4 regions of the Arthrobacter nitrophenolicus genome follow, and region 4 is predicted to be linked to each of the others. Evidence: riboswitches for the same ligand, from Rfam matches in the RefSeq annotation. Region 4 holds a riboswitch; each other region holds the start of a gene.
The links. A riboswitch is a leader RNA that binds a small molecule or an ion and turns the genes downstream of it on or off. The one in region 4 is predicted to bind thiamine pyrophosphate.
Positions count from the first base shown of each region.

Region 1: linked by a shared signal. The riboswitch ahead of thiD (bifunctional hydroxymethylpyrimidine kinase/phosphomethylpyrimidine kinase) and the one ahead of ACJJV6_RS06630 (ECF transporter S component) in region 4 are both predicted to bind thiamine pyrophosphate.
Region 2: linked by a shared signal. The riboswitch ahead of thiC (phosphomethylpyrimidine synthase ThiC) and the one ahead of ACJJV6_RS06630 (ECF transporter S component) in region 4 are both predicted to bind thiamine pyrophosphate.
Region 3: linked by a shared signal. The riboswitch ahead of thiO (glycine oxidase ThiO) and the one ahead of ACJJV6_RS06630 (ECF transporter S component) in region 4 are both predicted to bind thiamine pyrophosphate.

Region 1 is NZ_CP174504.1:4,067,633-4,075,467, forward strand. Features, by position in the region: gene rpmA (50S ribosomal protein L27) at 1-172, opposite strand, end outside; gene rplU (50S ribosomal protein L21) at 234-542, opposite strand; gene thiD (bifunctional hydroxymethylpyrimidine kinase/phosphomethylpyrimidine kinase) at 805-2,271, opposite strand; TPP riboswitch at 2,363-2,460, opposite strand; gene ACJJV6_RS18825 (IS481 family transposase) at 2,718-3,722, shown strand; gene ACJJV6_RS18830 (Rne/Rng family ribonuclease) at 3,728-7,060, opposite strand; gene ACJJV6_RS18835 (vitamin K epoxide reductase family protein) at 7,498-7,835, shown strand, end outside.
Region 2 is NZ_CP174504.1:4,152,721-4,160,555, forward strand. Features, by position in the region: gene rpsP (30S ribosomal protein S16) at 1-326, opposite strand, end outside; gene ACJJV6_RS19245 (hypothetical protein) at 557-997, opposite strand; gene ACJJV6_RS19250 (VOC family protein) at 1,085-1,960, opposite strand; gene ACJJV6_RS19255 (amidohydrolase family protein) at 2,050-3,138, opposite strand; TPP riboswitch at 3,219-3,326, shown strand; gene thiC (phosphomethylpyrimidine synthase ThiC) at 3,321-5,150, shown strand; gene ACJJV6_RS19265 (alpha/beta hydrolase) at 5,218-5,952, opposite strand; gene ffh (signal recognition particle protein) at 6,069-7,652, opposite strand; gene ACJJV6_RS19275 (glucose-6-phosphate dehydrogenase) at 7,737-7,835, shown strand, end outside.
Region 3 is NZ_CP174504.1:228,746-236,580, forward strand. Features, by position in the region: gene ACJJV6_RS01005 (TetR/AcrR family transcriptional regulator) at 1-521, shown strand, start outside; gene ACJJV6_RS01010 (DUF3107 domain-containing protein) at 584-808, shown strand; gene ACJJV6_RS01015 (hypothetical protein) at 840-1,142, shown strand; gene ACJJV6_RS01020 (4a-hydroxytetrahydrobiopterin dehydratase) at 1,214-1,552, opposite strand; gene ACJJV6_RS01025 (thiazole synthase) at 1,595-2,410, opposite strand; gene thiS (sulfur carrier protein ThiS) at 2,415-2,651, opposite strand; gene thiO (glycine oxidase ThiO) at 2,648-3,967, opposite strand; TPP riboswitch at 3,960-4,078, opposite strand; gene thiE (thiamine phosphate synthase) at 4,106-4,837, shown strand; gene ACJJV6_RS01045 (RNB domain-containing ribonuclease) at 4,951-6,462, shown strand; gene ACJJV6_RS01050 (DEAD/DEAH box helicase) at 6,764-7,835, shown strand, end outside.
Region 4 is NZ_CP174504.1:1,400,262-1,408,096, forward strand. Features, by position in the region: gene ACJJV6_RS06610 (UDP-N-acetylglucosamine 1-carboxyvinyltransferase) at 1-1,224, opposite strand, end outside; gene ACJJV6_RS06615 (hypothetical protein) at 1,425-2,258, shown strand; gene ACJJV6_RS06620 (energy-coupling factor transporter transmembrane component T family protein) at 2,255-3,055, opposite strand; gene ACJJV6_RS06625 (ABC transporter ATP-binding protein) at 3,087-4,640, opposite strand; gene ACJJV6_RS06630 (ECF transporter S component) at 4,640-5,263, opposite strand; TPP riboswitch at 5,322-5,458, opposite strand; gene ACJJV6_RS06635 (heme-degrading domain-containing protein) at 5,539-6,090, shown strand; gene ACJJV6_RS06640 (hypothetical protein) at 6,087-6,293, shown strand; gene ACJJV6_RS06645 (DUF4383 domain-containing protein) at 6,405-6,863, shown strand; gene ACJJV6_RS06650 (iron-containing redox enzyme family protein) at 6,925-7,835, shown strand, end outside.

The DNA.
Region 1 (7,835 bases), 1.6 Mb from region 4:
TGTCGTCGCCGCCACGTCCCACGCCGGCGCCCGGGTGGAAGTGGGTGCCACGCTGGCGGACGATGATCTCGCCGGCGGAAACTACCTGGCCGCCGAAGCGCTTGACGCCGAGGTACTGAGCGTTGGAGTCGCGGCCGTTGCGAGTGGAGCTCGCGCCCTTTTTATGTGCCATCTGAAATGCCTGCCTCTAAATTCTGGGGAATTTGCTGAAAAACCTGAACAGTAACCGGTGGTTACTTGATGCCGGTGATCTTGACCTTGGTCAGTTCCTGGCGGTGACCCTGGCGCTTCTTGTAACCGGTCTTGTTCTTGAACTTCTGGATGACAACCTTGGGACCGCGGAGGTCCTGGAGGATCTCAGCCGTAACAGTCACCTTGGCCAGGTCAGCAGCGGCGGAGGTGACCTTGTCACCGTCTACCAGGAGCAGCGCGGGCAGCTGTATGGTGCTGCCAGCCCCACCGGCGACGCGGTTCAGGGTAACGAAGTCTCCGACGGAAACCTTCTCTTGGCGGCCGCCTGCGCGGACAATCGCGTACACCACTTGGGAACTCACTTCTCTCGACGTTTCTAACTAAATTTGCGTGCGGAACCGGCTCTAACAGGCTGGCTTCTCGCTGTGCCTCAACGCCGTGGGGTCATAACCCAAGTGTTGGCGTAAGCACCGAAGAACTAGACTACGCTAATTTCGTCTTCGGCCGCAAATGAGGCTGGCTCCGGCGCGCCGGCTGTGATAGCAACCACAGGCCGGCCGGGCGGCGGGACCGCGCACCAACAATGGTACCGGCGGGACGGGGCCCGGAGGCTCAGGCGTGCAGCCGCGGCGCGTCGAAAAAGTCCACTTCCAGGCGGCAGGACTGTTTAAAGGCCGTGACCATGGCCGCCCGTTCGCCGTCCGAGCCGGCCCGTCCGGTCGCGTCCACGATGGCGATAGCCTTGCGGGTCGCTGCGGCAAAGTCCTCGTCAGCGTAGGTCCGGAGCCACTCCGCGTAGGGGTGGCCGGCCGGTTCCCCCGCGGCGAGGAACTGTGCGTGGAGGGTCTTGCCCACCTCCGCATACAGCCAGAAGCACGGCAGGACAGCCGCGGCAAGCACCGCGTAGCTGCCCGACGCCGAGGCCGCGGTGAGGTGGTCGACGTAGGACTTTGTCACGGGGCCGAGTTCGGCCCGGACGGGACGCGTGCTCAGCCAGGACCGGTGCAGCTCGGACTCAACCTCCAGGCACTGCTGCGCGGATCCGGCCCAGAACAGCTGCTCCGCGTCCGTGGGGGCCAGGGCGCTTGCCCGTGCCAGCACGCGGGAGTAGCCGTTCAGGTAAATGGCGTCCTGGGCCAGGTAGTAGGCAAATTCCCGTTCCGGCAGGCTGCCCGAGACCAGGCCGCGGATGAAGTCCAGGCGGTAGATGGCATCCAGGTCCGCTTCGGCTTCCGCCCGGAGCAGGGCCTCAAACGCCCCCGGCTGCGGAACGGGCCGCAGGTGGTGGAAGTGGTGCACCGGCCCGTTCCCGGTCCCTACCTCAAGCCGGGCAGAGTCCCCCAGCGCTCCTGCCAGCCAGGGCTTCACTTCCCGCAGCGCCGCTTCCCAGTCCCCCAGCCGCGCCTGCACCGTGGCCATTGCAGAGGACAGCGAGCAGCCCGTTCCGTGGCTGTTCCTGGTGGCCACCCGCTCCCCCGGCACCTCGATGACTTCGGTCCGCAGCAGGCCGGCGGTGTTGACCAGGGCGTCCGGGCACTGCGCACCTGACAGGTGGCCGCCCTTCACCAGCACGGTTGCTCCGGTGGCGTCGGCCAGCTTCCGGCCTTGTTCCAGGGCCCCGGCCCAGGAATCCTGGGGCTCTTCGCCCACGAGCATCGCAAGTTCGGCCAGGTTCGGCGTGATGAGGTGGGCCAGCGGCAGCAGGTCGCGAAGCGCCGCCTCGGCGGATTCCTGGAGCAGCCGGTCGCCGCTGGTGGCCACCATCACCGGATCGAGGACCACGACGGCGGGACGCACCTTCTCCAGCCAGGTCCGGACTGTGGCGATCACCCCGGCGTCGCCCAGCATGCCGATTTTGACGGCGTCGATGGTGATGTCGTCGCTGATGGCGTCCAGCTGGCTGGCGAGGAATGACGCGGGCGGCAGGTGGACTGCCGCCACGCCGCGGGTGTTCTGCGCTGTGAGCGCGGTGATGGCGGCCATGCCGTAGCCGCCGTGAGCTGCAATGCTTTTCAGGTCCGCCTGGATGCCGGCGCCACCCGACGGGTCCGAACCGGCAATGGACAGGACGCGCGGCACGTCCCGGCCTGCCGCCGGCCGGGCGGACGCGGCCTGGACGGTTGCATCCGGGACAGCGCCTGGCTGGGAAGTTTCCGCGGGTATTAAGAGCGTCGAAGACAAAAGACATCCCTTCGCCGGTACTAGCCGGACAGGTTCAACGGGTCTGGATCTCAGCCGGCCCTTCGCGCGGCACCCCGTGTCGGTTTCCCAGCCTAGCCGCTGACATGGGAGCCCGGGAAAAGTGACAGCCCCCGCATGCAGGAAGTCCCCGCTTCATGGACCGTTCCCCCCGGGATGCGGAGGGGAATCGTCCATGAAACGGGGACTTCCCGGTGGCTGGCCCTGCCCGGGCTAGATGTATTGTCCCGGCAGGTTGGTGACACGGGGATTGATTTGAAGCAATAAGAGGACCTCCGGGTGTTGTGTGGTGCTTGTCGAGAGCGAACACAAACCAGGAGGTCCTCGTGTCCCACCGTAACGCGTTTTTGGCTCATTCGGGGCGTCGGCAGCTGGCCCGTTGCATCGTGGTTGATGGGTGGCCGTTGCGCCGGGCTGCTGAGCGGTTCAACGTTTCCGTTCCGACGGCCGCGCGCTGGTCCCGCCGCTACCGGGAGTTGGGAGAGGCTGGGCTGCAGGACCGGCGGAGCCGGCCGTTGACCTGCCCGCACCGGACCCGGGTGCGCACCGAGAGGCGTGTGCTCGGACTGCGGGTGAACCGGCGGTGGGGCCCTGCCCGGATCGCCTATCACCTGCACCTGAACGTCTCCACGGTTCACCGCATCCTGGCCCGCTATCTCTGCCCTCCGCTGCGGTTCACCGACCCGGCAACAGGGATCAGAGTCCGTGGCCGGGACCGCGCCCGCAGGTACGAATACGCGTGGCCGGGCGAGATGATCCACGTGGACGTCAAGAAACTCGGCCGGATCCCGAACGGTGGCGGCCACCGCATCCATGGGCGGGTGCAGGGCGAAGCGAATGCCCGGGCCCGGAACCTCGCTGAAGGCCGGACCAGGGGCCGGGGCCAGGTCCGCGGCTACACATTCTTGCACCACGCGGTGGACGACCATTCCCGGTTCGTTTATTCCGAGATCCTGCCGGACGAGACCAAGGAGACGGCCTCGGCATTCATGCGCAACGCCATCGCCGCGTTCGCCGCCCAGGGCGTCAGGATCCAGCGGGTCCTGACCGACAACGGCTCCTGCTACCGCTCCCGTGCCTTCGCCGCTGTCCTGGCCGAGGCCGGGATCAGGCACAAACGCACCAGACCATACCGGCCACAGACCAACGGGAAGGTTGAGCGGTTCAACCGCATCCTGCAGGAGGAATGGGCCTACGCCAGGGCCTACGGCTCAGAAGCCGAACGGCAAGCCTGCTACCCGGACTTCATCCAGTACTACAATCGCCGCAGGCCCCACACCGCACTCAAAGGCGCCTCACCAGTCAGCCGTGTCACCAACCAACCGGGTTAGTACAGCTAGAGCTCCGAGGCAGGAACGCCGACGCCCAGGATGATGGGCGCTTCGGCGGGCTTGGGCGCGCCTTCCTTGCCTTCCGGTGAGGACGCCGCGGGTTCCGGGGCCTTTGCAGCATGGGTATGTCCGGCACTGGCCGCCGGAACGTTCTCGTGCTGCTGCACGGTGGTTTCGTTGGCGGCACCCTGGGCGCGGCTGGCGCTGCGGTTGCGCCGCGGCCGGCGCTGGCGGGACTGTTCCAACGTGTGGTCCGACCAGTCCTTCCCAGCTTCCGCGGGGGCAACCGGCTGCTCCACCTGCGCCGGAACGGCCTCGGGCCGCTTGGCTTCCGGCTCTTCCGCCGGTGTTTCGGCGGCAGGTGCCGGTTCGCCCAGGTGGGCGAACGCTTCGGCAAGCCTGTCCAGGGTGAGGGCCGGGCGGGGCTGCTGCTCTTCCGCATGCTCCACGAACGGAAGGACAACCTTCTCGCCGCCGAAGGTCAGGACAGCCGCAGGACGTGGCGGGGTGCCGGCGTCGTGCTTCTCTTCCACGGCCGGCGCTGCCGGCTGGGCGGCCGACTGCGCCTGCCGGGCCGCCGCAACCTCGTCGTCATGCAGGTGCGCAGCATGCGCGGCCGCCGCGATGTTGGCAAGGGCCAGCCGGGTGGCTTCAGCCTTGGCGTGGCGCTCGGCGTCGGCCGGGTCCGGATGGACGGTGTGGACATGCACCGCGGCTGCCGGGGCAGCCTCGGGCTGCTGGCCGCCGCGTCCGCGCCGGCGCTTGCGGTCAGGGCGTCCCCCGGGCTGGCTGCTGTCGGTCCGCTGTCCCTCGTTCCGGTGGCCTTCGGCCCGGGCGTCAGGCCGGTTGTCGGTGCGCTGGACATGGTGTTCAGCGGCAACGATGTTGGCGCGGCGGTGCTCCACGGGGTCGTCGTGGGTGACGACACCGCGTCCGGCGCAAGCCTCGCACTGCTCCCCAAAGACCTCCAGGAGCCCGGTGCCCATGCGCTTGCGGGTCATCTGGACCAGGCCCAGGGACGTTACCTCGGCGACCTGGTGCTTGGTGCGGTCGCGGCCCAGGCACTCCACCAGCCGGCGCAGCACCAGGTCGCGGTTGGATTCCAGGACCATGTCGATGAAGTCGATAACGATGATGCCGCCGATGTCGCGGAGCCGGAGCTGGCGCACCACTTCCTCAGCTGCTTCGAGGTTGTTCTTGGTGACGGTTTCCTCCAGGTTGCCGCCGCTGCCCGTGAACTTGCCGGTGTTGACGTCCACCACGGTCATGGCCTCGGTGCGGTCGATCACCAGGGAACCGCCGGACGGGAGGAAGACCTTCCGTTCCAGGGCCTTGTGGATCTGCTCGTCGATCCGCCAGGCGGCGAAGATGTCCTGGTCCTTGGTCCACTTCTCGAGACGGCCCACCAGGTCCGGGGCAACGTAGGTGACATAGGCCTCGATGGTGTCCCAGGCCTCTTCACCGGAGACGATCAGCTTGGAGAAGTCCTCGTTGAAGACGTCGCGCACCACCTTGATGGTGAGGTCCGGTTCGCCGTACAGCAGTTCGGGAGCCAGGACCTTGGTGGAGGTGGACTGGCTTTCGATGCCTTCCCACTGGGCGCGCAGCCGGTTGATGTCGTGGGTGAGCTCTTCCTCGGACGCCCCTTCCGCCGCGGTGCGCACAATGACGCCGGCCTGCTCCGGGAGGCGGTCCTTGAGGATGCGCTTGAGCCGGTTGCGTTCGACGTCGGGCAGTTTGCGTGAGATGCCCGTCATGGACCCGCCGGGGACGTACACGAGGTAGCGGCCGGGCAGCGAGATCTGGCTGGTCAGGCGTGCGCCCTTGTGGCCCACCGGGTCCTTGGTCACCTGGACCAGGACGGTGTCGCCCGACTTGAGGGCGTTCTCGATCCGGCGCTGCTTGCCTTCGAGGTTGACGGCTTCCCAGTTGACTTCACCGGCGTACAGGACAGCATTGCGGCCGCGCCCGATGTCAACGAATGCCGCCTCCATGGAGGGCAGCACGTTCTGGACCTTGCCCAGGTAGACGTTGCCGATCAGCGAGTCCTGCTGGGTCTTGGAGACGAAGTGCTCGGCGAGGACGCCGTCCTCGAGGACTGCGATCTGGATTCTGTCGTCGCGCTGGCGGACGATCATCTGGCGGTCCACGGATTCCCGGCGCGCCAGGAACTCTGCCTCGGTGATCACCGTGCGGCGGCGCCCGGTATCGCGGGACTCACGCCGGCGCTGCTTCTTGGCTTCAAGGCGGGTGGAACCCTTCACGCTGGTCACGCGGTTGCTCACGGGCGCTTCGCTCACCGCGCGGGGCGCACGGACGCGGGTCACCGTGTTGGGCGGATCGTCGTCCCCGCCGCCGGTCAGTTCGAGGTCCTGGTCGCCGCGGCGCCGCCGGCGCCGCCGGCGCGAGGTGACGCCCTCTTCCAGGAGTGCGGACCCTTCGTCGCCCTCCGCTTCGGCGTCTTCGCCGGCGTCGCCGTCAGTGGCAGCCTCCGCGGCCCGGTCTTCGCTACGGCCGCGGCTGCGGCGGCCACGGCTGCGGCGCCTGCGGCGGCCAGCTGAATCGTCGGTGTCGTCGTCCTCGGCGTCGTCCTCTTCCACTTCCTCGGGGACGGCCGGAGCCGGGCGCACGACAGTGCTCAGGTCGGGGGCCTGGAACAGTACGGAAGTAGGGGAAGCCGGTTCCAGGAACAGCGAGGCGAAGGGGCTGGCAGCCTCCTTTGCAGGCTCCTCCGTCTCGGTTGCTTGCCCGGCCACTGGCTGTTGCGGCGCTTCACTGGCGGCGGCAGCGTCCGACGGCGTCTGGCCGGCGTCCGCAGCTGCGGGCGCCTCTTCGGACGCTGCCTCAGGTGTTTGCTCCGCGGCAGGAGCTGCGACGGTGTCTTCCGCTCCGCCGGCAGCCGCCTCCGGCTGCGCGGAAACAGTTTCCGCCGGCGCAGCTTCCGCAGCCGGCTCTGCTGCTGCAGCCCCGGCTGCCGGGGCAGCGGCCTTCCGGGTGGCAACTCGACGGCGGCGGACGGGTTTCTCTTCCGCTTCCGGCGCGGCAGGCGCGCCCTCGGCGGCATCAGCCGAAGCGGCTGCGGTCTCTGCGGCGTCGCCGGCGAACACGGGGAGGGGCTCCGCGGCGTCTACCTTCTTGCGTGCACGGGTCCGGCGGGCCGGTGCCTTGGTTTCCTCCGCCGCAGCCTCGACATTCTCCGCGGTGGCGGCGTCGGCCGGGACAGTGGCGCCGCCGTCGTCGGTTTTCGGTGCCGCCTTGCGGCGGGTCCTCTTGGGTGCAACGGCGGGCTCTGTGGCCGTCGTTTCGCCGTTAACGGCCAAGTCTTGCTCGTTTTCCATATGCAGCTACACTCCTGCCCCTGACGTACCGCCACATCCGGCACCCATTGGGGCACATATTGTCAAAACCCGCAGGCGTTGACAGAAGTCAAGTGGATACTCCCAGGTTCGCACCGGCATTGGGGTGCGGCAGCCCGTGGGAGCCGGGGGACGTCCTGAAACCCGTTGTTCTACGTGCCACAACCAGGTGCCGTCCAATGGAGTCGCGGGAGTGCTGTCAGCCTTCGAAGCCTGCCCTGCTCATCATTGGCGGTCTTGAGAACAGTCCACCGGACCGGAGTCCGAATGTGGATCGGCTTCCAGCCAGGTTCATTCTCTCACATCCGGACTAAATCACGGCGGAGGCGGAGGCTGCGGACCTTTTTTCCTGGGAGTGGCATCCAGCCCGCGGCGTTACAATCGGGCAAGGAGCACCGGACGAAAAGGACCCCATACCAATGCCCAGCATCTCCCCCGCCAGCGGCACCGAAGCCCCGGACCGGACCACCGGCCCGGACACCAGTTCCGCAGCCGTGCCCTTCATGGCCCGCAACCGGCCTTTCGGCTGGCTGCTGGTGATCACCGGGGCCGTCGGCTGGCTGGCTTCCGGGACCCTGGTCCTGGAAAAGCTTGCCGTGCTCCAGGACCCGAACCACACCACCGTGTGCGACGTCAATCCCTGGATTTCCTGCGGGGATGTGATGAAGACCTGGCAGAGCTCCCTGTTCGGCTTCCCCAACATGTTTATCGGGATCGTGGCGTTCGCCGTCATCATCACCGTAGGCATGGCACTGCT
Region 2 (7,835 bases), 1.5 Mb from region 4:
GAACCCTTTTCCGGGGCAACGAAGGCTTCCTTCTCAGACTTGGTCTTGAGGGTGCCTTCCTGGCCCGGCAGGCCCTTGAACTTCTGCCAGTCACCGGTGATCTTCAGGATCGCGGCAACCTGCTCGGACGGCTGGGCGCCGACGGACAGCCAGTACTGCGCACGCTCGGAGTTGACCTCGATGTACGAGGGCTCTTCGGTGGGGTGGTACTTGCCGATTTCCTCGATGGCGCGGCCGTCACGCTTGGTGCGTGAGTCCGCGACGACGATGCGGTAGTACGGGGCGCGCATCTTGCCGAGGCGCTTAAGGCGAATCTTTACGGCCACTTTTGTGGTCACTCCTGTTTCAGAAAAAGGGGGTGAGCCCGGTTTTCTGCACCCGTGGGGCGGGCCGTACTTGCGGGTTCGAAGGACAGGATCCGGACGCGGAGAGAGGGGCCACGCAGATCGAGTACCTGTTTATTGTGCCAGATGAGCGCCGCGATTTCGACTTGGCGCGGCGCAGGCCCTGGAAGGGCCGGCATTAAGCGCGCTCCAGGACAGGTTGCGCCAAACGCTTACGCGGACCAGACGTACAGCCCTGTCCGTTCTGAATCGTCCACGTCACCGGCCAGTTCGGCCAGCTGCTGGACGTACACACGGGCCTGGGCAGCGCCGAATGGCATGTCCTCCTGCGCCGCCCACTGTTCGGCGACGTCGTCCAGGACATTGCCTTCGCCCTCGGTTTCGTAGGTCAGCAGGTCGGCCAGCGCCCGGACCATGGCAGGGGGTACGGCAAGCAGCGAATCGCTGGTGACATCGACCATCGTCAGCTCGTAGTCGGCTCCCCCGGCGTGCACGGCCGTGCCGGCCAGGTCGCCGAGCTGTTCCACCTCATAGTCCGTGATGTCCGGAATGCGGACGCCCTGGCCGGCGGGGGCTCCCCCGCCTGCGTCCAGGAGACCGGCGCGCTTGAGAGCTGCATCATGGGTGGCGACAAAGATCTCGGTGAAGCCCATTGGGGTAACCTTCCGTCGAAAGTGCGGCGGACGGGGCGGTCACCCGCACCGGCCTTTCGGTTTCAGCCTAGTACGGGGGCGCCGGGGTCAGCGTACTGCCACCCGGATGTTGTTGCGCCACGGGTCCTCGAACAGCAACTCCGCCCCGGTGTGGCTGGACGGTATTCCGGAGACCTTCAGGCGGTCAGCCAGCGCGCCGACGTCGTCACCCGCGGGCACTTCGATGAGGACCTCGCCAAGGCCCAGCGTGTCCTTCCGGGGGCCGGCGCCGCGGCTGTTCCAGACGTTCATGGCCATGTGGTGGTGGTACCGGCCCGCTGAGACGAAGAGGGCCTGCCCGTGCCACCCCGCGGTCTTCTCGAAGCCGAGGATGCCAACGTAGAAGTCGCGGGCGGACTGCACGTCGCCCACCTGGAGGTGGACGTGGCCGACGCCGGCCGCGGTGGTGTGCTGTCCTTCCAGGGATTCCTCCGTGAGGTGCTGCTCAAGGTAGCGCTGCGGCGGCAGCGCCAGGCTGTCCATCACCACGTCCGTCCCGTTCCAGGACCAGTTGCTGCGCGGCCGGTCCCAGTACAGCTCGATGCCGTTGCCTTCGGGGTCGGTGAAATAGAAGGCCTCGCTGACAAGGTGGTCCGCGCTGCCGGTGAACGAGTGCGGGTTGAAGCGTGCGGCGGTGGCGACGGTTGCGGCGAGGGAGGCCTGGTCCTCGAACAGCAGCGCAGTGTGGAAGAGGCCCGCCTCCCCCCTGCCCGGAAGGTTCAGCCCCGGCGCGGGCGCCAGGTGGACAAGCGGCTTCCGGAGGCGGCCGAGGTAGAGGCCGCCGTCCTGCTCGGCAACAACGTCGAGGCCGAGGGCGCGCTGGTAGTAGTCGGTCATGACCTTCATGTCACCGACCTTGAGCATCACGGTGCCCATGGTGAGGTCGGCAGGAAGAAGGTCCTGGCTGGTGGCTTCTGCGGTCATTGAATGCTCCCTGTACTGGCGGCCGCACGGAGGACACGGCCTGTCACAGTTAAAATTACTTGAAGCTTCAATTTATTCCAAGAGCCTTCTTATGGCCCTGAGATGATGCGGCCTCCCAGCACCACGTGGGAAAGGTCCCGGACGGCCTCCGGGCGGGTACGCGGATCCTTTCGGCAGACAACCACGTCGGCACGCGCCCCCTCAGCCACGCCGTCCGCTCCGAGCCACTCCCGTGCCGACCAGCAGGCGGCGTCCAGCGCAGCCGCCATGGGCAGGCCTGCCTGGTGCAGGGCAAGGATCTCGTCGGCGATCCGCCCGTGCCTGATGACGCTGCCGGCGTCCGTCCCTGCGAAAATCCTCACGCCGGCGTCGTAGGCCTCACCCACGCGCTCCAGGCGCCGCTCCCACAGGGCCATCATGTGCGCCGCGTAGCGCGGGAATTTGTGCCGTGCCTGCGCAGCGATATCGGGGAACGTGGCGATGTTGACCAGGGTGGGGACGATCGGCACGCCCTGTTCCGCAAACCGGGGAAGATGCCGGGGCAGGAGGCCGGTGGCGTGCTCGATGCAGTCGATGCCCGCATCCAGCATCTGGTCGAGGGTGTCTTCGGCGAAGCAATGGGCAGTCACCCGGGCGCCTTCGTCATGGGCGGCCCGGACAGCATCCCGGACGACGGCGGCAGGAAACGAGGGTGCCAGGTCCCCGGCCCCGCGGTCGATCCAGTCCCCGACGAGCTTGACCCAGCCGTCGCCGTCGCGGGCCTGTTTGCGCACGGCCTCCACGAGGTGCTCCGGTTCCACCTCGTCAGCGAAGCCGCGGAGGTAGCGGCGTGTGCGGGCCACATGGCGCCCGGCCCGGATCAGCACCGGGAAGTCCCGGCCGCCCTGCATCCACCGGGTGTCAGCCGGCGAGCCGGCGTCACGCACCAGCAGCGTGCCGGCAGCCAGGTCCGCACGGGCCTGGTCCGCCGCGGCAGCGGAGTCCACCGGACCCTCCGGCCCCAGCCCGATGTGGCAGTGCGCATCCACCAGGCCGGGCAGCACCCAGCCGTCCAGCACCCGGCCCGGAGCCTGCTGCGGGCGGACAAATGTCAGCGCCCCGTCCACGGACCACAGGCCGCGGTGTTCGCTGGCCGGCCCGGTCAGCACAGGGCCGCTGAATTCTATGATTTCCGGCATCGGATCCCCTTTTTCGTCGCCAGTCAGGCTAACACCGGCAGTTGTGACAAGGATCGGCGGACCGGCTGTGGTAGCTTCGTTCCTGACCACACGGGTGCCCCTGCAGGGGCTGAGATCGGGCTGAGGCAGCCTGCGACCGTCGAACCTGTCCGGGTAATGCCGGCGAAGGAAGTGAGTATTCCTTGAGTACACCAAATGAACAGCTGAGCCCTGCCCAAAACCAGTCCGGGAACGTGCTGCCGGAGGGGAAACCAGCAACTGCCACCCGGTCCCTGGCGTCGCATGCGCTGGCCTTCATCGACGATGGATCGGGCATCCGGGTTCCCGTAACGGAAATCTCCCTGGAACCGTCCCCCAACGGAGACGCGAACCCGCCTTTCCGCACCTACCGGACTGCCGGGCCAGGCAGTGATCCGGTGAGGGGGCTGCCGCCCTTCCGGGCAGCATGGATCGCCGGGCGGGGAGATACCGAGGCGTACAGCGGCAGGGGCAGGAACCTGCTCGACGACGGCCGCTCGGCCGTCCGCCGCGGCGCCGCGTCAGCCGAGTGGAAGGGCGCGCAGCCGGTGCCCCGCCGCGCCGTCGGGGGCCGGACGGTAACCCAGATGCACTACGCCCGGCAGGGCATCATCACCCCCGAAATGCGCTTCGTGGCACTGCGCGAAAACTGCGACGTGGAGCTGGTCCGCAGTGAACTGGCGGCGGGCCGCGCCATCATTCCCAGCAACATCAACCACCCTGAGTCGGAGCCGATGATCATCGGCAAGGCGTTCCTGGTGAAGATCAACGCCAACATCGGCAACTCCGCGGTCACCAGTTCCATCGCGGAAGAGGTGGACAAGCTGCAGTGGGCCACGCAGTGGGGCGCGGACACCGTGATGGACCTCTCCACCGGTGATGACATCCACACCACGCGCGAATGGATCATCCGCAACTCCCCCGTACCGATCGGTACCGTGCCCATCTACCAGGCGCTGGAGAAGGTCAACGGCGAAGCCAACAAGCTGACCTGGGAGATCTTCCGCGACACCGTCATTGAGCAGTGCGAACAGGGCGTGGACTACATGACGGTGCACGCCGGCGTCCTCCTGCGCTACGTGCCGCTGACTGCAAACCGGGTCACGGGCATCGTGTCGCGCGGCGGCTCCATCATGGCCGGCTGGTGCCTGGCGCACCACCAGGAGAATTTCCTGTACACACACTTCGATGAGCTGTGTGAGATCTTCGCCAGGTACGACGTCGCGTTTTCGCTTGGCGACGGTCTGCGGCCGGGTGCCACGGCCGACGCGAACGACGCCGCCCAGTTTGCCGAACTGGACACGCTGGCCGAGCTCACCCTGCGCGCCTGGGAGTACGACGTCCAGGTGATGGTGGAAGGTCCCGGGCACATCCCCTTCCACCTGGTCCGTGAAAACGTGGAGCGCCAGCAGGAGCTGTGCAAGGGTGCGCCCTTCTACACCCTCGGTCCCCTGGTTACCGACGTGGCACCCGGCTACGACCACATCACCTCAGCCATCGGCGCCACGGAAATCGCCCGTTACGGCACCGCGATGCTCTGCTACGTGACACCGAAGGAACACCTGGGCCTGCCCAACAAGGACGACGTCAAGACGGGGGTCATCACCTACAAGATTGCAGCGCACGCTGCGGACCTGGCGAAGGGCCACCCCGGCGCGCACGAACGCGATGACGCCCTGTCCAAGGCGCGCTTCGAATTCCGGTGGCGCGACCAGTTCGCCCTGTCACTGGATCCGGTGACCGCCGAGGCCTTCCATGACGAGACGCTTCCCGCGGAGCCGGCCAAAACGGCACACTTCTGCTCCATGTGCGGGCCCAAGTTCTGCTCCATGCGGATCAGCCAGGACATCCGGGACGAATACGGGTCCGCGGAGGCGCAGGCAGCCCTGGCGGACCGGGCAACCGGCATGCGGGAGAAGAGCCAGGAATTCCTGGCGTCGGGCGGCAAGGTCTACCTGCCGGAGCCGCGGCTGCCCGAGGCGGTCTCCCCGTAGAAACCTTCCCCTTCGTCCGGCTGGCAATTGGGGGCCGGCCGGACGGAGGGGAAGCCCGGGCGCTCCGTCAGGAGGCGCGGGCGGACCGGGCCCTGCCGACGTCGCTGATAAAGGAGCGGACGGCCCGGTCCCCGTCGGGGGAATCATGCGGCCGGTGCCCGCCGGCAGCAGTGCGGTGCACGGCTCCGGTTTCGCGGAGGTAGCCGGCAATTTCCTCGTACAGCGGTTCCCATCCACCGGTCAGGACCAGGGTAGGGACCCCGGGAACGATGTGCAGCGGCGCCTCCCAGGAGGGCGCCTGCAGCCGCAGGCGCCGGGCGGACCGCTTCTCCTCCGCGGTGGCCGGTTCCTGCAGGTCTGTGGCATAGACCCGCCGCACGAATTCGCGCTGGAAGTCTTCGTCGCTGAGCTGGTGCCGCACCTCGAACAACGGCTTCATGAGGCTGATGTGCGCCGCCGTGGCCGGCAGTTCCGCCGTCAGCGACAGGCATGCCGGTTCCACGAGGGTCAGGGAATAGACGAGATCCGGCCGTTCCACGGCAGCCATCATGGCGGCGATGGCGCCTTGGGCGTGAGCAACGATGTGGCCGCCGGCGGCGCCGCGCCCGTCATCTGCCAGCGACCTCAACACGATGGCGGTATCCGCGGCGAACGAGGATTCCACAGGTTCGGCGACGGGATCGAAGCCGTGGCGGCGCAGGAACAGGGCATCGTAGGACAGCGCCATGCCGTGCTGGCGCGGCCATGCTGCGGCACCGTAACTTCCGGCGCCGTGCACGAACACTACCCTCTGCTTGAACATGTCCCAACCCTATTCCACGGCACCGACTTCCCCGGGAGCCGCCCGGGGCGGCCAACAGCCGATGCCCGGCGGGCGTGCCGCGGAAGCATCCCCTGCCGGCCAGCCGGTGGAGGCTGCTACTTGCCGAGGAACTTGTCAAAGCCCTTGGGCAGGTTCAGCTGGGACGGGTCGAAGTCGCCGGACTGCTGGCCGAAGGCTGCACCGGTCGGGAGCGCCTTGGCGGCGTTGGCCCGGCGGGCCTCGGCGTCCTTCCGCTCCTGGGCTGCCTTGGCCGGGTTGCCGGACTTTGCCTTCTTCTTAGGTGCGTTCTTGGCGTTCTTCCGCGCCCCGCCGCCGGCACCGGGAAGGCCCGGCATGCCCGGCATTCCCGGCATGCCGCCCTGCGCCATTTTCTTCATCATCTTCTGGGCCTGGGCAAAGCGCTCCAGCAGGCCGTTGACCTCGGAGACGTGGACACCGGAACCGCGGGCGATGCGGGCGCGGCGCGAGCCGTTGATGATCTTGGGAGCCAGGCGCTCATGCGGCGTCATGGAGCGGACGATCGCTTCCACGCGGTCGATCTCGCGCTCGTCGAACTGCTCCAGCTGCTGGCGGATGTTCTGGGCACCCGGCATCATCATGAGCATTTTCTTCATCGATCCCATGTTGCGGATCTGCTGCATCTGGGCGAGGAAGTCCTCCAGGGTGAAGTCCTCCTGGTCAGCGAATTTCTTCGCCATCCGGGCGGCTTCTTCCTTGTCCCAGGACTTCTCGGCCTGCTCGATGAGCGTGAGGACATCGCCCATGTCCAGGATGCGCGAGGCCATCCGGTCCGGGTGGAACAGCTCGAAGTCGTCCAGACCTTCACCCGTGGAGGCGAACATGACCGGCTTGCCGGTGACCGACGCGACGGAAAGCGCGGCACCGCCGCGGGCGTCGCCGTCGAGCTTGGACAGGACGATGCCGGTGAAGTTCACGCCCTCATCGAAGGCCAGTGCCGTGTTCACGGCGTCCTGGCCGATCATGGAGTCGATGACGAACAGCACTTCGTTCGGCACGATGGCCCGGCGGATCTGGCGCGCCTGCTCCATCATGTCGGCGTCGACGCCCAGCCGGCCGGCGGTGTCCACGATGACGACGTCGTGCAGCTTCTGGCGGGCTTCCTCGACGCCGGCGCGGGCCACGGCCACGGGATCGCCCGCGGGCTGGTCGAGCTCAGTGGAGGTGGCGCCCGGGTGCGGAGCGAAGACGGGCACCTTGGCCCGCTCGCCCACCACCTGGAGCTGGGTGACGGCGTTGGGGCGCTGGAGGTCGCAGGCCACCAGCATGGGGCTGTGCCCCTGGGCCTTGAGCCACTTGGAGAGCTTGCCCGCGAGTGTGGTCTTACCGGCACCCTGGAGGCCCGCCAGCATGATGACGGTGGGGCCGCTCTTGGCGAGGCGGATGCGCCGGGTTTCGCCGCCGAGGATTTCGACAAGTTCCTCGTTGACGATCTTGACGATCTGCTGGCTCGGGTTCAGCGCTGCCGACACCTCGGCGCCGAATGCGCGTTCGCGGACCCTGCCGGTGAATTCACGCACCACGGGAACGGCAACGTCCGCGTCCAGGAGGGCACGGCGGATCTCACGGACTGTGGCATCGACGTCGGCCTCAGTGAGGCGGCCCTTGCCGCGGAGATTTTTGAAGGTTGCTGTCAACCGGTCAGACAGAGAATTGAACACGCGCCGCGCACTTCTTTCAGGAGATGATCGGGACTCGACTATCTAGGGTACCAAGTCGGGCCCGCCAGATGGCATGCTGGCAAAATGACGAGCCAAACAACTGTAAAAACCCTGCTCATCCTCGGCGCTTCTGGGGATCTGACCGGCCGGCTGCTCCTTCCCGGCCTGGCGCGCCTGGTGGCA
Region 3 (7,835 bases), 1.2 Mb from region 4:
ACGGCTATCACGGTGCCGCCATGGACGAGATCGCCGAGACGGCCCACGTCAGCAAACCCGTCCTGTACCAGCACTTCCCGTCCAAGCGGGAACTGTACCTGGCGCTGCTGGAAAGCCACCTGGCGTCCCTCACCGACCTGATGCTGGGTGCGCTGAACTCCACCACGGACAACAAGGAACGCGTGCAGGCCGTGATGCGGGCCTACTTCCGCTTCATCGCCAATGACGATCAGGCCCACCGGCTGGTCTTCGAATCGGACCTCATCAACGATCCGGATGTCAGCTCCAGGCTGGAAACATTCAACCGGACCTTCGCGGATGCCATCGCACGCGTCATTGCCGAGGACACCAAGCTCCCCCATCTCGAAGCCGAGCTCCTGGGCCGGGGACTGGCCGGAATGGCCCAGGTCAGCGCGCGGTACTGGCTCGAAACGGACGGCAACCTGGACCTCGATGTGGCCAGCGACCTCATCTACCGTTTAGCTTGGCGCGGAATCTCTCGCTTCCCCAAAGAGTCCTAGACTACAAATAAGACAACACCTCGTGGAGAAACACGAGTACTTTGACTGGCTGGGAGGCCCCTGTGGAAATTAAGATCGGCGTTCAGAACGTTGGCCGTGAAATTGTGCTGGAATCGACCCAGGACGCCGAGACGGTGGCCAAGGTTGTGGGCGAAGCCATCAATGCCGGCAGCGAGCTGCGGCTGACCGACGACAAGGGACGCCTGATCATTGTTCCCGGAAATGCCCTCGGCTATGTGGAAATCGGCGCCGAAGAGGTCCGCCGCGTAGGGTTCGGCCAGTTCTAGCCCCGGCACCGCGAACGTTCCTAGGAGATCCATGCTTTCCCTGACCATCGTTGTGCTCGCAGCGGTTGCCGCAGGCTTCATCGTCTGGGCGAATGACAGGCGGCATGCCAAGTACGGCGCCGCCCTGCCCGCCGGCGTTGCCGTCGTTGCCGGGGCCCTGACCTGGATCATCCTGATGGCGGCAGGCTTTGGGTACCGCCCGGGCCTGACGTGGCTTCCGTGGGTACTGCCCATCGTGCTGGGAACTGCGGCCGCCGTGGCCGCCGTCCTTTACCTGGGCCGCAGCCGGGCCCGCCAGGACACGCAGCGCCTCACTGCCATCCTTCGCCGCTAGCAGAGGAACAACCCGCAAACGCGCGTGGCCGCCGCCCTCCGGGGCGGCGGCCACCTTCGCTTAACGGATGACTAGTTTCCGGACGGGTAGCGCGAGGGTTCCGCATTCGCCCCGACGGCGGCCGCAGCCTCGCTCGCTCCTGCCGCGGCGGCGAGGTCCCGTTCTGTCACCTGCCCGCCTGCGTCGTGCGACGAGTAGCGGATGAAGACGCGGTTGTAGCGCCAGTCCAGGTCCGGGTGGTGGTTCTGTTCCTCAGCAAGGCGTCCGACGGCGGCAATCAGCTCGAGTGCGGCAGCCGCCGTCGGCGTCTTGAAGACGGTGACCAGGCCGCCGTCGTGGTACCGCCAGCCGGGCAGCCCTGCCAGGGCCTGGTCGATCTGTTCCCGGGGAAGGGCATCTTTGCCGGCCACTGCTACTCCTTGGTCCAGGGGCATCAACCGGCGTGTGCCGGGCTAGAGGAACTCGGCCCGGCCTTCCATTGCCGACGATGCCAGCGCGTGTTCGCGGCGGGGAATGCGGCCCGCCGCTTTCGCCAGCCTACCGGCGATGACGGCGTGTTTGAATGCCTCCCCCATCAGGGCCGGGTTCTGTGCGCGGGTCACCGCCGTGGCCAGCAGCACGGCATCGCAGCCGAGCTCCATGGCAAGGGCAGCGTCGGAGGCCGTACCGATCCCGGCATCCAGGACCACCGGGACCGAGGCGCGGGAGACGATGAGCTCAATGTTGTGCGGGTTCAGGATTCCCAGCCCCGTGCCGATGGGAGCCCCCAGCGGCATCACGGCGGTGGCGCCGAGGTTCTCCAGCCGCAGCGCCAGGACGGGGTCGTCGTTGGTGTACGCAAACACCTTGAAGCCGCGGTTGACCAGCTGTTCGGTGGCCTCCACCAGCTCGACGGCGTCGGGAAGGAGCGTGTGTTCGTCGGCAATGACTTCGAGCTTCACCCAGTCCGTTTCCAGCGCTTCGCGGGCGAGTTCGGCGGTGAGGACGGCGTCCCGGGCGGTGAAGCATCCGGCGGTGTTCGGCAGGACCCGGATGCCGTGGTCCACCAGGAGCTGAAACAGCGAGCCCGTTTCCGCAGTGGAGTAGCGCCGCATCGCCACGGTGGTCAGGGACGTGCCGGAGGCGAGGAGCGCCGCGCCAAGCCCGTCCAGGCTCGGGGCGCCGCCGGTTCCCATGATGAGCCGGGACGCCAGGGGGACGCCGTCGATGACCAGGACATCATCCAGGCCGGGTGCAGCCGTGGAGGTCAGGGTGGTGGATTCCGTCATGGTGTCAGCCTCCCTGCACTGCCGTGACAAGCTCGACGTCGTCACCGTCGGCGAGCGCCGTTGAGAACCATTGGCTCCGGGGAACCACCTGTGCGTTGTGCGCCACGGCGACGCCCAGCCTGTTCCCGTCGTTGGCCTGGCCGTCAGCCCCCACGGTGCGGCCGGTGACCTGGCTGACGAGCGTGGTGATGGACGCCCCCTCAGCCACCGTATGGTGGTTTCCGTTCAGGGTGATGTTCATGCTGTCTCCTTGATGTTGACGCTTGCAGCGGAGGATTCGCGGCCGGAGAAGCGGCCAGGGTTGAACGGCTCCCAGCGGGGGTCCGTTGTGCCGTCCATCAGGTCCCGGCAGATGGCACCGGCTGCGGGTGACAGGAGGACGCCGTGCCGGAAGAATCCGGTGGCGATGACCAGGCCCGCGATGTGCCCGCCCGGGATGGAGCCTGGAGCGGCGGGCACCCTGCCCAGGAGCGGGGCGTTGTCCGGGGTCGCCGGCCGGGCCCGCGCCGTACACTCCAGCAATTCCAGCTCGGCGACGGCGGGGACCAGGACCTGCGCGTCCCGGAGGAGCTGGTGGACACCGCCGGCGGATACCGTTCCGGCAGCGGACCGGGCAGCTTGTGGGGCTGCAACGCCCCTGGCGGGGGCATCCTCACGCTGGGTGGCTCCGATCACCACCGTCCCGTCCTCCCGGGGGACGATGTACACGGGTACACCGCGGACCAGTCCGCGTACGGTGGCCGTGACCAGCGGCTGGAGGTGCTGCGGTACGGCGAGCCGGAGGATGTCCCCGTGCACCGGCCGCAGCGGCAGGTGCAGGCCCTCAGGCAGGTCCGCCAGCGCAGCGGCATCCAGTCCGTTGGCCACCACGGTTTCTCCGGCCAGGACTGTACCGCCGCCGGCAAGCCGGACTCCCGCAACAGTGCCATCAGCCCACAGCAGTCCAACGGCCCTGTCCGGCACGGCATACCCATCCACTGCACCCGCAGCTGCGCGGCCGCTGCGGGCAGTTTCCCCCGCCAGGGCGTTGCGAAGGCAGGACACCAGGCGCCTGGGATCCACCTGGTGGTCGGCGGGGGTGTCAAGTGCGCAGGCGATGGCGGGGCTCAGCAACGGTTCCCGCCGCCGCGCCTCGCGGACGGTCAAAGGCTCAACAGCCAGGCCGTTGGCCTGCTGGACCGCGCGCAAATCCATCAAGGCCCGGCGGTCGGCGGCGTCGGCACCCACGGCGAGGGTCGGCGTCGTCAGGTATCCGGTCCTTTCGCCGGACGCAGCGGCCAGGTCGGCGATAAAACCGGGCCACCGGGCCGAGGATGCGAGCATCAGGTCGAGGAGGTCCTCTTCCTGGTAGTGCAGCTCGCTCACCGGCGCCAGCATCCCTGCGGCGGCCCAGCTGGCGCCGCTGCCGGGTGCGTCATCGATCAGCGCGACGCTGCGGCCCGAGCGCAGTGCCTCCCAGGCGATCACGTGGCCCACAACTCCGCCGCCAATGACCGCGACGTCGGCCCTGGCGGTGCCGTTGGTGGGTTGCGGGGGTGCCGTGTTGGGGGTGCCCATGTGTCTCCTTCCCTACGCCGGCATTACCCGGATCAGGTCAAGCGGTCGGCTCTGACGCCCTCTCAGCCCGGCGCTTTATGACAGCTGCCGCAGGCTCCCGCAGTACGAGGCAAGTGTAGAGGAACTAGGCTTGCAGCCATGAATGTGTCCCACTCCCCTGCCGCTGCCGGCGCCTCCGCAACCGATGCCTTCACCACCGCCGGGGGAACCGCCGGGCTCAAGACTGCCCGCCTCTACCTCTGTACTGACGCCCGCCGTGACCGCGGCGACTTCGCGGAGTTCGTGGATGCCGCGTTCGCCGGCGGAGTGGATATCATCCAGCTCCGCGACAAGGCCATCGAGGCTGCCGAGGAACTGGAACTGCTGGCCGTCCTGAAGGAAGCCGCGCAGCGCCATGGCAGGCTGTGGGCAGTGAACGACCGCGCCGACATCGCCGTGTTGTCCGGCGCTCCGGTGTTCCACATCGGCCAAAAGGACCTCCCCCTGCCCGCGGCCCGCACCTTGCTGAACGGCAACGCCGCCATTGGACTCTCCAGCCACACTCCGGACCAGGTGGATGCGGCCCTCGTTGCCACGGCCGGACCTGCCGGGCTGGACTACTTCTGCGTGGGGCCGGTCTGGGCCACCCCCACCAAACCGGGTCGGGCCGCCGTGGGACCCGACCTGGTGAAATACGCTGCGGCAGCCACCGCCAAAGCCGCTAACGAGGTGCCGTGGTTCGCCATCGGCGGCATCGACCACTCCAACGTCAGCGAGGTGGTGGCAGCGGGAGCCCGGAGGATTGTGGTGGTGCGGGCCATCACCGAAGCGGCGGACCCCGCCGCAGCGGCGGCCTCACTCCTGGCCGCTCTGGATGCTGCCGGCTCCTGAACTGGCGGGTCCTGAACTGGCGGGTCCTGAACTGTCCGCGGGGCAACACGGCCCTGCCGTCCATCCCGCCGATGGCCTGCATAATCGGCGGTCTTCGGGCTAGGCTGATTTTCGTGTCACACCATCGGCTGGCTCCCAACGTCCACGAGCACAACAATGCGCTGGAAGAGGCCCTGGGCGCGCTGCGGAGCGAGCTCGAGCTTCCCGGGCCGTACCCCGAGCATGCGGTCCGTGACGCCGAGGCGGCCGTGGCTGCGCTGGAGCTTCCGTCCCATGACCTGACCGGCGTCGATTTCGTCACCATCGATCCGGCATCGTCTACGGATTTGGACCAGGCGTTGTTCATAGAGGCCGACGGCGGCGGCTACCACGTGCTGTACGCCATCGCCGACGTTCCGGCGTTCGTGAAGCCGGGCGGACCGCTGGACCAGGAAACGCGCCGCCGCGGGCAGACCTTCTATGCCCCCGACGGCCGGATTCCGCTGCATCCGGAGGTCATCAGCGAAGGGGCAGGGAGCCTGCTGCCCGGCCAGGAGTGCCCGGCCTTCGTCTGGGACTTCCGCCTGGACGGCAACGCCGATGTCACCTCGGCCTCCGTCAGGCGGGCACGGATGCGCAGCCGCGCCAAGCTGAGCTACAGAGGCGCGCAGGCCCAACTGGACGCAGGCGGCGCATCCCCAGTCCTGCAGCTGCTGAAAGAGGTTGGGCTCAAGCGCGTGGAGCTGGAACGTGCCCGTGACGGCGCCAGCCTGAACATGCCGGAGCAGGAGATCGTCCAGCTCCCCGACGGTGGCTACCGCATCGCTGCCGCGCCGCAGCTGCCCGTGGAGGACTGGAACGCGCAGATCTCGCTGATGACGGGCATGGCCGCTGCGCAGATCATGCTGGACGGGCAAGTGGGCATCCTCCGGACCATGCCCGCGCCGGACGAACGCTCCCTGAACCACTTCAAACTCCAGACCGAGGCGCTGGGAAAGCCGTGGGACGGCGAGGTCAGCTATGGCGAGTACTTGCGCAGCCTGGACCCGACCGAACCGCGGCAGCTCGCCATCATGCACTCGGCGGGGATGCTGTTCCGCGGCGCCTCCTATACAGCTTTTGACGGCAGCGTCCCGGAGGCCGCCATCCAGGCCGCCATCGGTGCGGCCTACGCGCACACCACCGCTCCCCTGCGGCGGCTGGTGGACCGCTTCGTGCTGGTGATCTGCGAGGCCCTCAGCAATGGCGGCAACGTTCCCGGCTGGGCGCGTGAGGCCCTTCCGTCGCTTCCCGAGATCATGGCGGGATCGGACCAGCTGGCGTCCCGGATGGAGCGGATGGCGCTGGACACCGTGGAGGCCGCGCTGCTGGTCAACCACATTGGCCAGGAGTTTGATGCCATCGTGATCTCCGGGTCGAAGCCGCAAAAAGACAACGGCAATGGCAACAACGGCAGGAACGGAATCGGCAGGAACGGAAACGGCAAGAACGGCAACGGCAATGGCGGTTCCGGCATCATCCAGGTGGCTGAACCTGCCGTCACGGCCCGCTGCGCAGGCGACCTGGAGTCCGGCACCAAGGTCCGCGTCCGCCTGCTTTCGTCCAACATCGCAACCCGTGAGGTCCACTTCGAACTGGTCGGCTGAGGTCCGCTGCGGGCCCGCATACCCGCCTCCGGGGGTGCAAAAGCCGGTATTGCGGCCTTGTACGGCTAGACTGGAGAAGTAGAAATGGATGCCCGGTCGTTGATTTCCTTGATTTGAAACCAACAAGCCCGCCCCTACGCGATCTTGAGATTTGCCCGCTGGTCACCAGTGCCAGCATTTAGATAGCCCGCGATCGGCTTCCACTGGAATTGCTTGTGCGCCCGAGCGTGCTCCGGACCGGCCTGCCGGCCGGCCCGTTGAGCAGGCAGCGCCAATGCCCAAATGAATAAGGAAACTCCCTGTGAGTGAATTGCATACCCACCAGCTTCTGACGGACGAGACCGGCACCGAGACCATTGAGCCGGAAGAGACCATCATCTCGGACGAGAAGCCGCACGAAATCGCGGAAAAGTCCTTCGCCGACTACAACGTCCGCGAGGACATCGTGGAATCGCTGGCCGACGCCGGCATCACGCACCCCTTCCCCATCCAGGCCATGACCCTGCCGGTGGCATTGTCCGGCCACGACATCATCGGACAGGCCAAGACCGGCACCGGCAAGACCCTCGGCTTCGGCATTCCCGCCCTGCAGCGCGTCATCGGCCAGGACGACCCAGGCTACGCGAAGCTCGCCGTACCGGGCGCACCGCAGGCCCTGGTGATCGTCCCCACCCGCGAACTGGCAGTGCAGGTGGCCAATGACCTGCAGACCGCATCCCGCAAACGCAACGCCCGCATCGCCACCATCTACGGCGGCCGCGCCTACGAGCCGCAGGTGGAAGCGCTGAAGCAGGGCGTGGAGGTTGTGGTGGGCACCCCCGGGCGCCTCATCGACCTGTACAAGCAGAAGCACCTGAGCCTCAAGAACGTCAAGATCGTGGTCCTGGACGAGGCCGACGAAATGCTGGACCTCGGGTTCCTGCCCGACGTCGAGACCCTGATCGCGGCCACCCCCGCTGTCCGGCAGACGCTGCTGTTCTCCGCCACCATGCCCGGCCCGGTCATCGCCATGGCACGGCGCTACATGACCCAGCCCACCCACATCCGCGCCGCAGACCCGGACGACGAGGGCCTGACCAAGCGCGACATCCGGCAGCTCATCTACCGTGCGCACAGCATGGACAAGACCGAGGTGGTGGCCCGCATCCTGCAGGCCAGGGGCCGCGGCCGCACCATCATCTTCACCAAGACCAAGCGCACCGCCGCGAAGGTGGCAGAGGAACTGGTGGACCGCGGGTTCGCCGCCGCCGCCATCCACGGCGACCTGGGCCAGGGTGCCCGGGAGCAGGCCCTGCGCGCCTTCCGCAACAACAAGGTGGACGTCCTGGTGGCCACCGACGTCGCGGCCCGCGGCATCGACGTGGAGGACGTCA
Region 4 (7,835 bases):
GGTCTGGCCCGAGGCGTTGGCTGCTATGACGGCGAAGAACGGCAGGTTGTCGATGTTGAGGCCGGGGAACGGCATGGGGTGGATTTTGTCCTCGGGTGCACGCAGCTCCGACGGCTTGGTGGTGACATCCACCAGGCGGGTGCGGCCGTTGCGCGCCATGTACTCGCCGGAAATTTCCAGCTGCTGCCCCATCTGGCCAAGGGTGGCGAGCTCGATCTCCATGAACTCGATGGGCACGCGGCGGACCGTGACCTCGGAATTTGTGACGATCCCGGCGGTGATGAGGCTCATGGCCTCAATCGGGTCCTCCGACGGGTAGTACTCAATGTCCGCGTTGATGACTGGCCGGCCCGTAATGCTGAGGGTGGTGGTACCCACGCCGTCGATAACCACACCCAGCATCTGCAGGTAGAAGCAAAGGTCCTGGACCATGTAGTTGGGGCTGGCATTGCGGATGACAGTGGTGCCCTCACGGTGGGCGGCGGCCATGATGGCATTTTCGGTGACGGTATCGCCGCGCTCGGTGAGGACGAAGGAACGGTCCTGCGTGTCAGCCGGCGGTGCCTGGATGGTGTAGAAGCCCGCCGTGGCCTCCACCGAAAGACCGAACTGGCGCAGGGCCTGCATGTGCGGCTCAACAGTGCGGGTGCCCAGATCGCACCCTCCGGCATAGGGAAGCCGGTACTCCTCCGTCTCGTCCAGCAACGGTCCCAGCAGCATGATCACGCTGCGGGTGCGGCGGGCGGCATCCACATCCATCGCGTCAAGGTCCAGGACGGCCGGCCGGCGGAGCCTCAGGTCAGTGTCATTCAGCCAGGTGCACTCCACGCCAATGCTGGTCAGGACCTCAACGATCCGGTTGACTTCCTCAATCCTGGCCAGGCGGCGGAGCACGGTAGTGCCGCGGTTGATCAGGCTGGCACAGAGCAGGGCGACGCCGGCGTTCTTGCTGCTGTTCACGTCGACGGCGCCGGACAGGGTCCGTCCGCCCTCCACGCGCAGGTGCGTCATCTGCGGCTTGCCAACGTTGACGATGCTCCGGTCGAAGATGCTTTCCAGGCGCTGGATCATTTTCAGGCTCAGGTTTTGCTTTCCCTGCTCCATCCGGGCCACCGCGCTCTGGCTGGTTCCCAGTTCGGCGGCCAACTGGCCCTGGGTCCAGCCCTTCTCATTCCGGGCGTCCCTCAGCATGGCGGCAACGTGCTCAGCGGTTTCCTGCGTCATGGCAAAAATATATCATAAATGAGTTATTCCCCCTCATTACAGGCACGTAACGGCCCTCACAAGCGCTTTAGTACCCGATATATGCGATAGAGATCTTGATGGATCAGCCTTCATTCTTGAGCATCCGATGCTTGTTCCGCCGCCGCCACGGCGGGAGACTTGGAGGGAACATTCCTTCTCTGGCAATAACGAAAGGCGCAATGTTCCGGCCCCATGCCCGTCCGTTCCCGCTCAGGCTTGCCTGGCTGCTGGCGGCAGCCGTGCTGCTGGCTGTAGCGGGTCCTGTTTCTGCGGCGCCCTCGCCGGGCGAGGGCGGCCAGGCGCTGCTCGGCAATGATGTGTCCTGGCCGCAATGCGACAGGGAGCTGCCGAAGGGGCAGGCGTTCGGCATCGTCGGCGTCAACAACGGCCTCGCGAACAACACCAACCCCTGCCTGGCGGAACAGCTTGAGTGGGCAGCCTCCTCCCCCGGTTTGCCCGGCCAGCCGGCTGTGTCGCTGTACGTCAATACCGCGAACCCGGGCAGCTCCGGGTCCTGGTGGCCGGACAGCGACGAATACCCCATCGGCCGGCAGGTCCACAACCCCTACGGCCCCTGCAGGGAGGGCAACTACGGCAAGGCCTGCGCCTACATGTACGGCTGGGCCAAGGCCTACGACGACGCCTACATCCGCGGCATCAGCAACCCCGCCGACTATGTGTGGTGGCTGGATGTGGAGACCGAAAACAGCTGGTCCGGCGACAAGGACGCCAACCGCGCGGTCCTGGAGGGCATGACGGACTTCTTCCACAGCATCAATGTCAAGGGAGTAGGCATCTACTCCACGTCCCTGCAGTGGGGCCGGATCGTGGGCAGCGTCAGCAGCACCAGTAACCTGTACCCGTTGCCGAGCTGGCTGGCTGGCGCCCGCAACGCGTACCGGGCCGCCGGGGCATGCCTCAAGGAACCGCTAACGGGCGGCGGCAAGGTGGTCCTCACCCAGTTCGTGGCGCGGGGCTTCGACTACAACCACTCGTGCACCCAGGAACCCTAGCCTCCCAGCCACACCATGTTCCAGGTGCCGGCAGACACGGCGGCCACCACGGCGAGTCCTGCCATGAGCAGCCCGCCCGCCAGCACCCACGCATCCAGCACGCTGTACGTTGAGGCGCGGGCCCAGGTGCGGGTCCCGCCGCCGAATCCGCGCGCCTCCATGGTGACTGCCAGCCTCGACGCCCGCCGGATGGCCTGCACCAGGAGGCCGAAGCTTTGCCCCAGCGTGGCTTTCACCCGTTGCAGGACGCTGCCCCGTGACCCCACGCCCCGTGCGCGCCGCGCCATGCCAATGGTCTGCCACTCCTCAGCCAGCATGCCCACCAGGCGCATGGCGGCCAGCGTGCCGAGCACGAACCGGTGCGGCAGGCGCGCCTTCTGGGCCAGCGCGTCTGCCAGGTCCGTCGGATCGGTGCAGCTCATCAGCAGCACCGCCGGCAGCGCGATGGCCAGGCCGCGGAGCATGAACCCGAGTCCCGTCTCCAGGGACCCTTCGCTCATGGTCCAGATGCCGACGTCGATCAGCGTCCGTCCGCTGTCCGGCGCCAGGATAGAGGTGCTCCAGCCGCCCACGGCGGCGGCAAGGATCAGCGGCCAGCCGCGCTGCCAGAGCAGCGTGGGCGTGAGCCCTGCAAGCGGGAACAGCAGGACTTCGAAGGCCAGCGCCACCGTGGCGGACACCCAGTCGATGGAGAGTGCCAGGACCACAGTGATCAGGATGACGGCGGCCAGCTTGCTGAGCGGGTTGGCGCGGGTCAGCAGGGCGTTGTTGCCGCGCAGGTGCAGTTCCTGCCTCACAGGTCAGCCTTTCTCACAGCGCCACCTTTTCTCACAGGGCCACCTTCTCCGCCGCCGCCAGCTTCAGTTCGGTTCCGCCCAGGGCGGCGGTGAACTCGGCATCGTGGGTCACTGATACCACGGCCGTTCCGGAGTCCAGGAGCTCCGAGAGGAAGGACGCCAGTTCGGCCCAGGTGTTGGCGTCCTGGCCGAACGTGGGCTCGTCCAGGACCAGGACCTGCGGGCTGGCCGCCAGGACGGTGGCCACCGAGAGCCGCCGCTTTTCCCCGCCGGAAAGGGTGTAGGGATTGGCGTCCACCAGCGGCGTGAGCCTCAGCCGTTCCAGCAGCTCGTCAACGCGGTCCTCGCCATGTCCCAGGTGGCGCGGGCCAAACAGCAGTTCATCGCGCACCCTGCCGGTGACGAACTGGTGCTCCGGTTCCTGGAACACCGTACCGATCCGCTCGATCAGCTGCTCGGCCTTCCAGCGGAAGGGGTCGATTCCGGCGTCCCGGCTGAGGTTTGTTGTTGCGGAGATTTTGCCCGTGACCGGCTCCAGCAGGCCCGCGAGGGTCAGGGCAAAGGTGGACTTTCCGGCGCCGTTGGGCCCGGTGATGGCAAGCGCCTGCCCGGCCCGCACCTGCGCGGTGATGTCTTCCTGCACCGGAACCGGCGGGATTTTCCGGAACCCGCTGCGGCGCGGGCGTTCCCGGGACACAGCCGTTTTTTCCGCTGCCAGCAGCAGGTCTCCGGCGCCCGGCCGGGCGTCGCCCGCGCGGGGACGGGTGGCCGGAACGTAGCCGGGCACCCATACGCCGGCGGCCGCCAGCATGGTGCGGGCCTCGTCCAGGACCCGGTCCGGCGGACCGTCGAGGAGGACAGCGGGGTCGGCGGCAGAGCCCGGCCGCAGGACTACGATCCGGTCCACCAGGTCCTTCCATACCGACACCCGGTGCTCCACCACCACCAGCGTGGCCCCGGTTTTGTCCAGGCAGCGTGCCACGGCGTCCCGGACCTCCAGCACACCTGCCGGGTCAAGGTTGGCCGTGGGTTCGTCCAGCAGGATCAGCCCGGGCCGCATCGCCAGGATGCCTGCCAGCGCAAGCCGCTGTTTCTGCCCGCCGGACAGCGCCGACGTCGGATGGTCCAGCGGCAGGTGGGACAGCCCGACGTCGGCAAGCGCCTCGTGCACGCGAGTCCAGATGGCGTCGCGGGGCACGGCGAGGTTCTCGGCGCCGAAGGCGACGTCGTCCCCGACCCTGGAGAGGACCACCTGGGTTTCGGGGTCCTGCTGCATCAGGCCGGCACGGCCGCGCTGGCCGCGGGGGGACCCGCCGTCGACCAGGAGCGAACCGGACTCGTCGGAATCGCCGGCCTCGCCGTCGTCGTTCACGTCGCCCAGGACCCCCGCGAGGGCATGCAGGAGCGTGGACTTGCCTGCGCCCGAGGGTCCGAGCAGCAGGACGCGCTCCCCCGGCAGAATGTCCAGGTCAAGGGCGTGGACGGCGGGCTTGGCGCGCCCGGCGTGCCGCCAGCCCCAGCCACGCGCCGTGACTGCGGCCGGCCGCACCGCCCCGGCCGCGCCGTGGTGGTTGGGTGCCTGCATCAGGAGAAGACGGGCTCCGTTGCCGCCTTGCGGGAAGCGAAGGAGCTCAGGACGCCGGTCCTGGCCAGGCCGCGGGTGGCGATCCAGGACAGGGCACCGGCGATGATCGCGCCGGAGATGGCGGTAAAGATGATGTAGGCCAGCTTGTCGCCGCCGGCGTACGCGATGTTCCATCCCCACGGGGCGAAGGAGTCGTTCAGGCCGCAGAACAGGCCTGCGGCAGCACCTGCCAGCAGCGCCACCGGCAGGTTGAACTTCTTGTAGACAAAGATCGCGAAGATGATTTCGGCGCCAAGGCCCTGGACGAAGCCGGAGAACAGCACGGACGCGCCGTACTGCGAGCCCATAAGGAGCTCACCGGTGGCTGCGACCGTCTCGCAGAACAGGGCTGCGCCGGGCTTGCGGATGATCAGCATGCCCAGCACGGCCGGGATCATCCAGCCGCCGGCGATCAGGCCGGTCAGGGGCGGGTAGACGGCGTTCATGGGGCCGGACACCGCGGCCGCGCCCTGGGACCAGGCCCAGAAGATGACGCCGCCGGCGATGGCGATCAGGGCCGCCACCACGATGTCCACGACGCGCCAGGACTTGCTGGTGGTCTTCTTGATTGCTGCAGTGCTCATGGAATCCTCCTGGGAAACAGGAGGGGAAAGCACGGCAGTCGGCACTTCGCCGCTGCCGGACTTCGAGAACTCGACTCCCTTGCGCCGGTACTAACCGGATCAGGTTCGAGGGTCTGCGGCTGTCCGCACTCTCAGCGCCCACCTGCGGTTCCCGGCCTTGCCAGGTCCGACGGCGGCGCTCCCCTGTCGTTATGTGTTGCTTGCTTGGATGATGCGTTGGATTGCCCTGTTGGGCGTGGTCCAGTTTACACCTGGACAGGGGTAGATTGTGGGCCATGACCGCCAATGAGCCGCATGTGACCGAGTTCGACCCGGACTCCGAGGACGCCCAGCCGGAGGGATCCCTGCAGGCCCTCATCGGCCGCATCGAGGGTGAAATCCACGAACTCCAGTTCCCGGGCTTCTCGATGGATGACGCGCTCAACCTTGGCCTCCTCCTGGTGGAGCTGGGCAAGGAGCGCAGCCTGCCCATCGCGATCGACATCACCAAGGGTGAACAGGTGCTGTTCCATGTGGCACTGCCGGGCGCCACGCCGGACAACGAGCACTGGATCCGGGCGAAGCAACGGACCGCTGCGCGGTACGAGGTGCCCTCCCTGCTGGTAGGGCTTCGCGGGCGCCTGCGCGGAGGCCGGATCGAGGACGAAGGCTGGTTCGACCAGAGCCGCTATGCGGCCCACGGCGGCTCTATCCCCGTTTACGTAACGGGGGTGGGGGCAGTTGCCACCGTCACCGTATCCGGACTGCCGCAGGTGCAGGACCATGACCTGGTGGTGGAGGCCATGCGTGAGGTGTTGCGGTCCGCCGGGGCTGACGGGGCACCATGACCGGCAATCCCGCTGACAACCCCGTCCGGGCGGCGGTGGACAGGGCGGAGGACGAGATGATCTTTATCGGCCCGGACCATCCCTACTATCCCCTGCTGGCCGAGCTGGTGTCCGCCGTCGGCAAGGCATGGCAGCAGGGGTACGACCAGGCCCGCAGCGGCGGGCACCACCCGAACCCCTACACCTGGACCGGACCGGCCTGACGGGAACATCCTGACCGGCCTTAGCTCCGGGCGCGGAAACCAAGCTTGCTTAGCTTTTATTAGTAATCATGCTTACTATGTTGTTTCCACCGCGTACGAGGAGTCCAGGACATGGCAGTCAGCACCCGTCCACCCGGCGTCCGGACCGCACTGCAGTGGTCCGCGCTGGGCGTTGCCGGCGTCTTCCTGTTCGCCGGCACCCTTGGGTTCGTTCCGGGCATTACCAGCAACTATGGCTCCCTTGGCTTCGCCGGACCCGGCTCGGGGGCCCTGCTGCTGGGCATATTCCAGGTGTCCGTCCTCCACAACCTTGTCCACCTCCTGTTCGGCGCCGCCGGACTGTTCATGGCACGCACCCACCGGCAGGCCCGGAACTTCCTCACGTACGGCGGCGTCATCTACCTGGTCCTGTGGCTGTACGGCCTGCTCATCGGGGACGAGACCCCCGCCAACTTCATCCCCGAAAACTATGCGGACAACTGGCTCCACCTCATTCTGGGGCTGGCCATGATCGTCATTGCCGTCCTCCTCTCGCCACGGACCACCCCGGCGGGCAGCCGGAAATCCTGACCTGACCCACCTGCCGCCAGCGCAGACGGCACCGCCACAACCCGAAACCAAGGAGCATCCCATGCGAATCCCGGAACCCCGAGGCCCCATCAGCGGCATGCTGCTCGACGTCCTGGCGGGTGCGCCGGCGGGCCCGGCCGAAGCCCTGGCCGGGCTGCGGGAGCTCACCTTGAACCGGCTGGCGGAAACTGCGGACATCATCGGCGACGACGATGCCCAGCTGGCCCTCTTCTGCCTGTACGAACTGCACTACTCCGGCCTCGACGGCGTCACGGACGAGTGGGAATGGGATGCCGGGCTGATCCAGGTCCGTCAGGCCCTGGAAAAGCCGTTTGAGGCGGCCCTTCGCGCGGCAGCCGGCGACGCCGCCGGAGAGCTGGACCTTCCGGCTGCCGCCGACCTCACCAGCGACGCAGTGGCAGATGTGCTGTTCGGCCTTGCCGGCAGGGACACCGGCCCCAGCGTCTCCCGCTATGTGGCCAGGAAGGCCAGCCTTGACCAGCTCAAGGAGTTCCTGATCCATAAGTCCGTGTACCAGCTGAAGGAGGCGGATCCGCACACGTGGGCGATCCCCCGCCTCAGCGGCCGGGCCAAGGCGGCGCTGGTGGAAATCCAGGCGGACGAGTACGGCGGCGGACGTCCGGACCGGATGCACAGCGCCCTGTTCGCCCGGACCATGCGGGGGCTGGGGATGGATGACTCCTACGGCGCGTACGTCGATACCGTTCCGGCGGTTTCCCTGGCGGCCGTCAACCTGATGTCCCTGTGCGGGCTGAACCGGCGCCTCCGCGGCGCCATCATCGGGCACCTGGCCATTTATGAGATGACGTCTTCGCAGCCCAACCGGTTCTACGGCAACGGCTTCCGCCGCCACGGCTTCGATGCCGGCGTCACCCACTACTTCGACGAACATGTGGAAGCCGATGCGGTCCACGAGCAGATCGCGGGCCGCGACCTTGCCGGCGGGCTGGT